Linked DNA regions of Rhizobium rhizoryzae. The protein of the gene in region 1 interacts with the protein of each later gene in a pairwise test. Links are inferred from orthologs where the notes say so. Each region holds a gene or a part of one and is shown on either strand. Other genes may lie near its edges.

The links. The genes of interacting proteins can lie anywhere in the genome.
Region 2: the proteins of ftsH (region 1) and hflK interact in binary tests that used the Escherichia coli proteins (3 or more experiments, as listed by UniProt). The link is inferred for Rhizobium rhizoryzae from one-to-one orthologs.

Annotation. Positions count from the first base shown.
Region 1 is NZ_CP049250.1:1,837,846-1,843,178, forward strand. Bases 1,399-4,354 are described here. They hold ftsH (ATP-dependent zinc metalloprotease FtsH), read left to right. Parts: upstream 1,399-1,887; coding sequence 1,888-3,822; downstream 3,823-4,354. Other genes in these bases: tilS (tRNA lysidine(34) synthetase TilS), read left to right, coding at 1,399-1,785; glmM (phosphoglucosamine mutase), read left to right, coding at 4,046-4,354. Outside these bases: tol-pal system protein YbgF, read left to right, coding at 1-390; more of tilS, read left to right, coding at 427-1,398; more of glmM, read left to right, coding at 4,355-5,333. UniProt on the Escherichia coli protein: Acts as a processive, ATP-dependent zinc metallopeptidase for both cytoplasmic and membrane proteins. Plays a role in the quality control of integral membrane proteins.
Region 2 is NZ_CP049250.1:2,278,565-2,282,692, forward strand. What follows is about bases 1,189-4,128. They hold hflK (FtsH protease activity modulator HflK), read left to right. Parts: upstream 1,189-2,069; coding sequence 2,070-3,188; downstream 3,189-4,128. Other genes in these bases: G6N80_RS16840 (thymidylate synthase), read left to right, coding at 1,189-1,385; G6N80_RS16845 (dihydrofolate reductase), read left to right, coding at 1,385-1,924; hflC (protease modulator HflC), read left to right, coding at 3,185-4,117. In the rest of the region: more of G6N80_RS16840, read left to right, coding at 591-1,188.

The sequences.
Region 1 (5,333 bases):
TCTCTCGGTACGGAAAGCGATAGCTACCGCGCCGCCTACAACCATATCCTATCCGGCGACTACAAGACCGCCGAAGCCGAATTCACGGCCTATCTGCAGAGCTACCCCAAGAGTGCGCGCGCGGCTGACGCGAGCTTCTGGCTGGGCGAAGCGCAGTATAGCCAGGGCCGCTATAACGATTCCGCCAAGACCTTCCTCAACGCACACCAAACGTATGGTTCGTCGCCCAAGGCGCCGGAAATGCTTTTGAAGCTTGGCATGTCACTGGCCGCTCTCGATAATCGCGACACAGCCTGTGCAACGTTGCGTGAAGTTGGCAAGCGCTATCCATCTGCTTCCAAGCCCGTGACCACAAAGGTCGCAAGCGAGCTCAAGCGGTTGAGCTGCTGATTTCAGGGGGATCCCATTCTTTCTGCAGCAACTCAATTGCTGTCTCCCGGCGAAGCGATCGATCTCTTTCTCGCGTCGTTGAAGAGGCCAGCGCGCCTTTTGGTGGCCATTTCCGGCGGCAGCGATTCGACGGGGCTTCTGACGGCGCTTTGCGAGGCGGCGGGCGATCCGGATGAAAGCGGCATCACCATCCTGGCCGCCACCATAGACCACCAGCTGCGCCCGGAATCGGCAGACGAGGCTTTGGCCGTCAATCTCCTTTGCGACCAGTTTTCCGTCGAACACCGGATTCAGGCTTGGACCGGTGAAAAGCCCGAAACCGGTCGCGCCTCCGCAGCCCGTATTGCGCGCTATCAACTGCTTTGTCAGATTGCCGAAGAGCTTCAGGCTACCGCTATCGTGACCGGCCATACGCTGGACGACCAGATCGAGACCATCACCATGCGGCAGGCGCGGGATCCCGAACGGCGGGAGCCGGAAGGAACTGCGCCACGTGAGGGCCGCAGTGGCGACGCCGGGATGTCATCCTCGGTCCTCATCAACGGCCGTTTCTGGTTGTTCCGTCCGTTTCTCAAGACAAGGCGCAACGCGATCCGTGATTTTCTGCTTCGTCGTGGCATGGGCTGGATCGATGATCCTTCCAATACGGATGAGCGGTCGGAACGGGTGCGGGTTCGTCTTGCTCTAGCCGGGCTGTCGGATGCGAAGGCCGATGCCTGGAGAACGGCTGTCGATCTGGCGCAGAACCGGCGGCGATCGGTCTCCGAGGCGGCTGCCGGTCTGCTTCGACAATCGGCCACGGTCTGGCAGGCCAGTGCTGCACGGCTTGATGCCAGGGCACTTTCTGCGCCACCGGAGGTGTTGTTCTATGCGATTGGAACGCTGATCGCGGTTCTCGGGGGGCGGGAACATCTTCCGGCGAGCGAACCCTTCGATCGCATCATGAGCCGCTATCTGCGCGGCGAAAGCTTTCGCGAAACGCTGGGACGCGTGCTTCTCTACAATAAGGACGACGGTCTTTATCTGGCGCGAGAAAGCCGCGACCTGCCCGAAATGCAGGTTTCCATGTGGCAGCGCGAACTGTGGGACGGACGTTTCGAGATCGTCTCGCATGTTCCGGCTGCCTGTACCGTCTTGCCGGGCCAGGGGGACGTGGCGACCGGGAGCTACCCTGATGTACCGACGCTGATTGCGCGGGCAGCATGGCGGTCTTTACCCCATGTCATAGTGCCGCAGGAGTTCAAGGATGTGCAGGTGCAAATCACGCCTGTTCTTGCGCCCTTCAGGCAATTTCTTGCGGATTTCGACCTTGGACTGGCCGATTGTCTTGCGCAATTGATGGGTTTGACGACCATTCCCCGCCCGCCACTTAACGATTTGATACGGAAAACATGATCTGGAGCCCGCCTTGCCTTGGCAAGGCCGTGCCGGGAACCTATGTTAAGGACCAAGAAAGGCAGCTGGCTTAAAGCAGGCTGTCAATGTCCGGGGAGTTCGATGAACCCAAACTTTCGTAATTTCGCCCTCTGGGCGATCATAGCCCTGTTGCTGATCGCGCTGTTCAGCATGTTCCAGACCTCGCCGACTCAGACGAGTTCGCGGGAAGTGCCGTATTCGCAGTTCCTTCGGGATGTGGATGCAGGGCGCGTGCGTGACGTGGTGGTAACAGGCAATCGCGTGCTTGGAACCTATACCGAGAGCGGAACCGGTTTCCAGACCTATTCGCCCGTGATCGATGACACGCTGATCGACCGCCTGCAGGCCAAGAACGTGACGATTGTGGCGCGTCCGGAATCGGATGGCTCGTCCGGCTTCCTGAGCTATATCGGTACGCTGCTGCCGATGCTGCTGATCCTCGGCGTCTGGCTGTTCTTCATGCGGCAGATGCAGGGTGGTTCGCGCGGCGCCATGGGCTTTGGAAAGTCCAAGGCAAAGCTTCTGACAGAAGCGCATGGCCGGGTGACATTCGAAGACGTGGCAGGCGTGGACGAAGCCAAGTCGGATCTGGAAGAAATTGTCGAATTCCTGCGCGATCCGCAGAAGTTCCAGCGTCTGGGCGGTCGTATTCCTCGCGGTGTTCTTCTCGTCGGCCCTCCGGGCACGGGTAAGACGCTTCTGGCGCGCGCCATCGCGGGTGAAGCCAATGTGCCGTTCTTTACGATTTCGGGCTCCGACTTCGTGGAAATGTTCGTCGGCGTCGGCGCAAGCCGCGTCCGCGACATGTTCGATCAGGCCAAGAAGAACGCGCCTTGCATTATCTTCATCGACGAAATCGACGCGGTCGGTCGCCATCGTGGCGCAGGTCTCGGCGGCGGTAACGACGAACGCGAACAGACCCTCAACCAGCTGCTGGTCGAGATGGACGGCTTCGAGGCAAATGAAGGCATCATCCTGATCGCCGCGACCAACCGTCCCGACGTTCTCGACCCCGCGCTGCTGCGTCCAGGCCGTTTTGACCGTCAGGTGGTCGTGCCGAACCCGGATATCGTCGGTCGCGAGCGCATCCTGAAGGTTCATGCTCGCAATGTGCCGCTGGCTCCGAATGTCGACCTGAAGACGCTTGCGCGTGGTACCCCCGGCTTCTCCGGTGCCGATCTCATGAACCTCGTCAATGAAGCTGCGCTGATGGCGGCCCGCCGCAACAAGCGTCTCGTGACGATGCAGGAGTTCGAAGACGCCAAGGACAAGATCATGATGGGTGCGGAGCGCCGCTCCTCCGCCATGACCGAAGCCGAAAAGAAGCTGACCGCCTATCACGAAGCCGGCCACGCGATCACGGCCCTCAACGTTCCGGTGGCGGACCCGCTGCACAAGGCAACAATCATTCCCCGTGGCCGTGCGCTCGGCATGGTCATGCAGTTGCCGGAAGGCGACCGCTATTCCATGAGCTACAAGTGGATGGTGTCGCGTCTCGTCATCATGATGGGCGGCCGTGTTGCCGAAGAATTGACCTTCGGTAAGGAGAACATCACCTCCGGCGCGTCATCCGATATCGAGCAGGCAACCAAGCTTGCCCGTGCGATGGTAACCCAGTGGGGCTTCTCCGATATCCTCGGCCAGGTCGCCTATGGTGAAAACCAGCAGGAAGTCTTCCTTGGTCATTCTGTTTCGCAGTCGAAGAATGTGTCGGAAGCGACAGCCCAGAAGATCGATACGGAAGTTCGTCGTCTGATTGATGAGGCCTATACCGAGGCACGCCGCATTCTGACCGAAAAACACGACGCGTTCGTCACACTGGCCGAAGGTTTGCTGGAATACGAAACCCTGTCCGGTGAAGAGATCAAGGCGCTCATCCGTGGTGAGAAGCCTGCCCGGGATATGGGTGATGACAGCCCGAACGCTCGTGGCTCCGCAGTCCCGAAGACTGGTTCGAAGAAAGACGAGCCGAAGGGTGGAGAGCCTGAAAGCGGTCTTGAGCCTCAGCCTCACTGAGGTTGGTATAGAGGTTGAAAATTGGGGGCTGCTCGAAAGAGCGGCCCCTTCTTTGTCTGCAATTTATGATTTGGTAACGCTATATAATCCAGATTGACGGTAATTTATGTGTTTGAGCCGATATTCTATGGCATGAGCACAGTATGTGGCCGCGCGTTTTTCGTTCGACGGCCACAGCTCACAAAGTCGCAGCAAATGCCGCGCAGGGCATCAAGGAGCATTCATGACACGCCGTTACTTTGGCACCGATGGCATTCGCGGACAATCGAATGTGTTTCCCATGACGCCGGATCTGGCGATGCGGGTCGGGATTGCAGTCGGCACGATTTTTCGCCGCGGCAATCACCGTCACCGGGTGGTGATCGGCAAGGATACGCGCCTTTCGGGCTACATGCTGGAAAACGCGCTGGTGGCGGGTTTCACGGCTGCTGGGCTTGATGTCTTCCTGCTCGGCCCGATCCCCACGCCGGCCGTCGCCATGCTGACCCGTTCTCTGCGTGCCGATATCGGCGTGATGATCTCCGCATCTCACAATCCCTTCGAAGACAATGGCATCAAGCTGTTCGGTCCGGATGGCTACAAGCTTTCCGATGAGCTCGAGCTTGAGATTGAAGACCTGCTCGACAAGGATATCTATGCGCAGCTCGCCAAGCCGCACGAGATTGGCCGTGCCAAACGCGTGGACGGCGATATCTATCGCTATATCGAATTCGTGAAGCGTACGCTGCCACGCGACGTCACATTGAACGGCCTGCGCATTGCCATCGATTGTGCCAATGGTGCGGCCTACAAGGTGGCGCCAACGGCGCTGTGGGAGTTGGGCGCAGATGTCGTGACGATCGGCAACACCCCGAACGGTACGAACATCAACCTCGATTGCGGCTCCACCAGCCCGGACGCCTTGCGTCGCAAGGTGCATGAAGTGCGTGCCGATATCGGCATCGCTCTTGATGGCGATGCGGATCGCGTGATCATCGTCGACGAACACGGTCAGATCATCGACGGCGACCAGCTGATGGCCGTCATCGCCGAAAGCTGGCTGGATGACGAAACGCTACGTGGCGGCGGGATTGTCGCAACCGTGATGTCGAACCTGGGACTGGAGCGCTTCCTGAAGAAAAAGGGTCTCAACCTGGCCCGGACCAAGGTGGGCGACCGGTATGTGGTCGAGCATATGCGCAACAACAACTTCAACGTAGGCGGCGAACAGTCCGGCCACATCGTCCTGTCCGATTTCGGGACGACTGGCGATGGTCTTGTGGCGGCGCTGCAGGTGCTGGCGCGCGTCAAGCGTCTCGGGCAGCCGGTCAGCGAAGTGTGCCGCCGGTTCGAGCCAGTTCCGCAACTGCTGAAGAATGTGCGTTTTTCCGGAGGTAAGCCGCTGGAGGATATCATCGTGCGTCAGGCGATCGAAAGTGCAGAAGCAGAACTCGGCAAAAAGGGCAGGCTGGTTATCAGGCCTTCCGGCACCGAGCCACTCATCCGTGTCATGGCGGAGGGCGATGATCGCG
Region 2 (4,128 bases), 440 kb from region 1 along the record:
GCGATTTGTCTGCCCGTTATAAGCCAGCAAGTTTCCGTGCGGAAGCCCCGGTGAGACGAGTCATGACGAAGATAGCGAAAAACACGTGAAGCGGGAAGGTGAAGGCTTCTGTTGCCAGGTGCCTTCGGACCCCGCCTCAAGGGGCTAACCTAGAGGACTTGGAGCGGGTTTCCCGCACCGCCATTAGGCAGCGAGAGCGTAACCCTTAGCGTTGTTGTCGTTTGCAACTACACTTGTGACCCGATAACGGCGGTATCATGCCGAGCAAAAGTACGATCTTTACGCCCTTGTCGATCCTATTTCGCCCCCATCAAAAGCCGGTCTGAGACATACTCACTTGCCGACCGGTTTTTGGTGGAGGCGCCGGGTACCGCCCCCGGGTCCAATAGGTTTATTACACCGACCATTTATCGCCATAGCCGGAGCAAGCCCCGGCGAAGCTGATATAGGTGTTTCTCTGCGCGATGAAAAGGGGAGATTGTGCATTCCCTTCATACAATTGGCAAAGCAGCGTGGATAAGACCCGCGAGCACTATCGTTTGCGGCCTTCGGGCCTATAATTGCGCTCCAGCAGAATCTACAGGCCTGTCATGAAACAGTATCTCGACCTTCTTCGCCATGTCATGGAAACCGGAACCGACCGTGGAGACCGGACCGGAACTGGCACGCGCTCCGTTTTCGGCTATCAGATGCGTTTCGATCTTGCGGATGGGTTTCCGATCGTCACGACAAAGAAACTGCATCTGCGTTCCATTATCCACGAATTGCTGTGGTTCCTGAAGGGCGATACGAACATTGCCTATCTGAAGGAAAACGGTGTTTCGATCTGGGACGAATGGGCAGATGAGCAGGGTAATCTGGGTCCGGTCTACGGCTATCAATGGCGTTCCTGGCCAAAGCCGGATGGCGGGCACGTGGACCAGATCGCCAATCTCGTCGATGCGATCAGGAAGAACCCGAACTCACGCCGTCACATCGTTTCTGCCTGGAATCCTGCCCAGGTGGACGACATGGCGCTTCCGCCCTGTCATTGCCTTTTCCAGTTCTACGTATCCGGGGACCGGCTCTCCTGTCAGCTTTATCAGCGTTCTGCGGATATCTTCCTCGGCGTTCCATTCAACATCGCATCCTACGCGCTTCTGACGATGATGGTGGCGCAGGTTACGGGCTACAAGCCGGGTGAGTTCATCCATACGCTGGGTGATGCCCACATCTATTCCAACCATTTCGAGCAGGCAGAAATTCAGATGCAGCGCGAGCCAAAGCCGCTGCCGCGCATGGAGATCAATCCAGACGTGACCGATCTCTTCGGCTTCACGTTCGAGGATTTCAACCTGGTCGGCTATGAGGCGCATCCGCATATCAAGGCCAAGGTGGCCGTGTAATGGATGATGACGCAAAAAGGCCGGTCGTTCTCATTGCGGCGGTGTCGACCAACAGGGTGATTGGTCGCAACGGCGATATGCCGTGGAAGTTGTCGACCGACCTAAAGCGCTTCAAGGCGATGACGCTGGGAAATCCGGTCATCGTCGGTCGCAAGACCTTCGAGAGCTTCGGCGGACGACCGTTGCCTGGGCGTCCGCATGTGGTTGTGACACGGGATCCTGCGTATGCGGCGGACGGTGTCGAAACGGTCGATTCGCTCGCCAAGGCTTTGCAGCGGGCGCAAGCGATTGCCGTCGAGACAAATGCCCGCGAAATAGCGGTGATCGGTGGTGGCGAGATCTATGCGCAGGCCCTGCCGCTCGCCGATCGCCTGTATCTCACTCATGTGGATGCGGTGATCGAAGATGGCGACACGTACTTTCCAGTGGTTGATGACCACATATTCGAATGTGTGGAAAGAGAACCGGTTCCGGCAGGCGAGAAGGACAATTTTCCAACGGTTTTTGCCGTTTATCGACGTCGGGCTGCGGCCATTTGAAACATTTCGTTACCAAACACTGCGAAGTGACCCCTTGGCGCGTTGAAAGCGGTGTTGCGCATACCTATAACGGGGCAAGACCCGGCTGCCGCAAGTTCCGGCGCGGTTGATCGAGGGTGGGAGTTTCACGAACAAAGAGGTTTTGATGCCTTGGAGCAATCAGAATGGCGGCGGTCCCTGGGGGGGCGGCGGCAATAATCAGGGGCCTTGGGGGCAAGGCCCCAATCGCCCCCGAGGTGGTGGCGGCGGTAATGGAGGGGGTAACGGCGGACCGCCGGACCTGGAGGACATTATTCGTCGCAGCCAAGACCGGTTGCGCGGAGCAGTGCCCGGCGGGTTCAACGGTGGAGCGCTGGCAATCGTTCTCCTCGTCATTCTGGCATTTGTGGCATTCCAATCGGTCTACACGGTTCAGCCGGATGAGCGCGGCGTAGAGCTTCGCTTCGGAAAGCCGAAGGACGAAGTTTCAGGTCCGGGCCTTCACTGGCATTTCTGGCCCGTGGAAACGGTCGAGATCGTGAAGGTTACCGAGCAGCAGCAGAATATCGGTGGGCGTGGCAACGCGAATTCTACCGAAGGCCTGATGCTGTCCGGCGACCAGAACATCGTGAACGTGCAGTTCTCGGTGCTGTTTACGGTCACCGATCCGCGCGCCTATCTCTTCAACCTTGAAAGCCCGAACGCAACGCTGCAGCAGGTTGCTGAAAGCGCCATGCGTGAAGTCGTTGGCCGTCGCCCGGCACAGGATGTGTTCCGTAATGCGCGCGAACAGATCTCCACCGAGGTTCGCGATATCATTCAGGGCACCATGGATACCTATGGTTCCGGTATTGCGATCAATGCGGTGCCGATCGAAGATGCAGCGCCGCCGCGCGAGGTTGCCGATGCCTTCGAAGAAGTGCAGCGCGCCGAGCAGGACGAAGATCGTTTCGTTGAAGAAGCCAACCAGTATGCCAACCAGAAGCTTGGTCAGGCACGCGGTCAGGCGGCACAGGTTCGCGAAGAGGCTTCAGCCTATAAGGATCGCGTCGTGAATGAGGCGACCGGTGAAGCACAGCGCTTCGTATCCATCTACGACGCCTACAAGGTTGCTCCGGATGTGACGCGTGAGCGCATCTTCCTGGAGACCATGGAAAACGTGCTGAAGAACTCGAACAAGATCATTCTGGACGACAAGCAGGGCGTTGTTCCCTACTTGCCGCTCAATGAAATGATCCGTCCGAATGCGGGTACGACCAACACGAACCAGGGAGGCCGTCCATGAACTCCAGTCGTCTCCCAGCCGTCCTGATTGGACTTGGCCTCGTGCTTTTCCTTGCCTATTCATCCGTCTTTGTCGTGAACGAGCGCGAGCAGGCTATCGTCGTGCGTTTCGGTCAGATCCAGTCGGTGAAGTCGCAACCGGGCCTGTACTTCAAGCTGCCCTTCGCTTTCATGGATGCTGATCGCGTGCAGTATATCGAAAACCGCGCGCTGCGCTTCGATATCGACAACATCCGCGTTCAGGTTCGCGGTGGTGCCTTCTACGAAGTCGATGCCTTCGTGGTCTACCAGATCTCCGATGCTGGCCGCTTCCGTGGTACCGTATCCGGTGACCGTAACGCCGCCGAATCGCGTCTACGTACGCGTCTCGATGCTGCTCTGCGCCGTGTCTACGGTTTGCGGAACTTCAGCGCCGCGCTTTCCGACGAACGTTCCGCGATGATGCAGGAGGTCCGGGCCGATCTGCAGGCCGCTGCGGAAAGCCTCGGCTTGAACATTCGCGATGTTCGCATCCGTCGTACGGATCTGACGCGTGAAGTCTCGCAGCAGACCTATCAGCGCATGAAGGCAGAACGTCTTGCCGAAGCGGAGCTGATCCGCGCCCGTGGTAACGAACAGGGCCAGCGCCGTCGCGCCATCGCGGATCGTCAGGTGGTCGAACTTGTGTCGGAAGCCCAGCGTGATGCGGAAATCATTCGCGGTGAGGGTGATGCGCAGCGTAACCGGATCTTTGGCGAAGCCTTCGCTCGCGATCCTGGCTTCTTCGAGTTCTATCGCTCCATGCGTGCCTATACGGCTGCTCTGAGCGACAAGGGAACGACGATGGTTCTCAGCCCGGACTCGCAGTTCTTCAAGTACTTCAACCAAAGCTCCGGCGCGACCGCAGGAAGCGTGCCGCCTGCGGCACCGGCGCAGCCTGCACAGCAGTAATTCAATAGCGA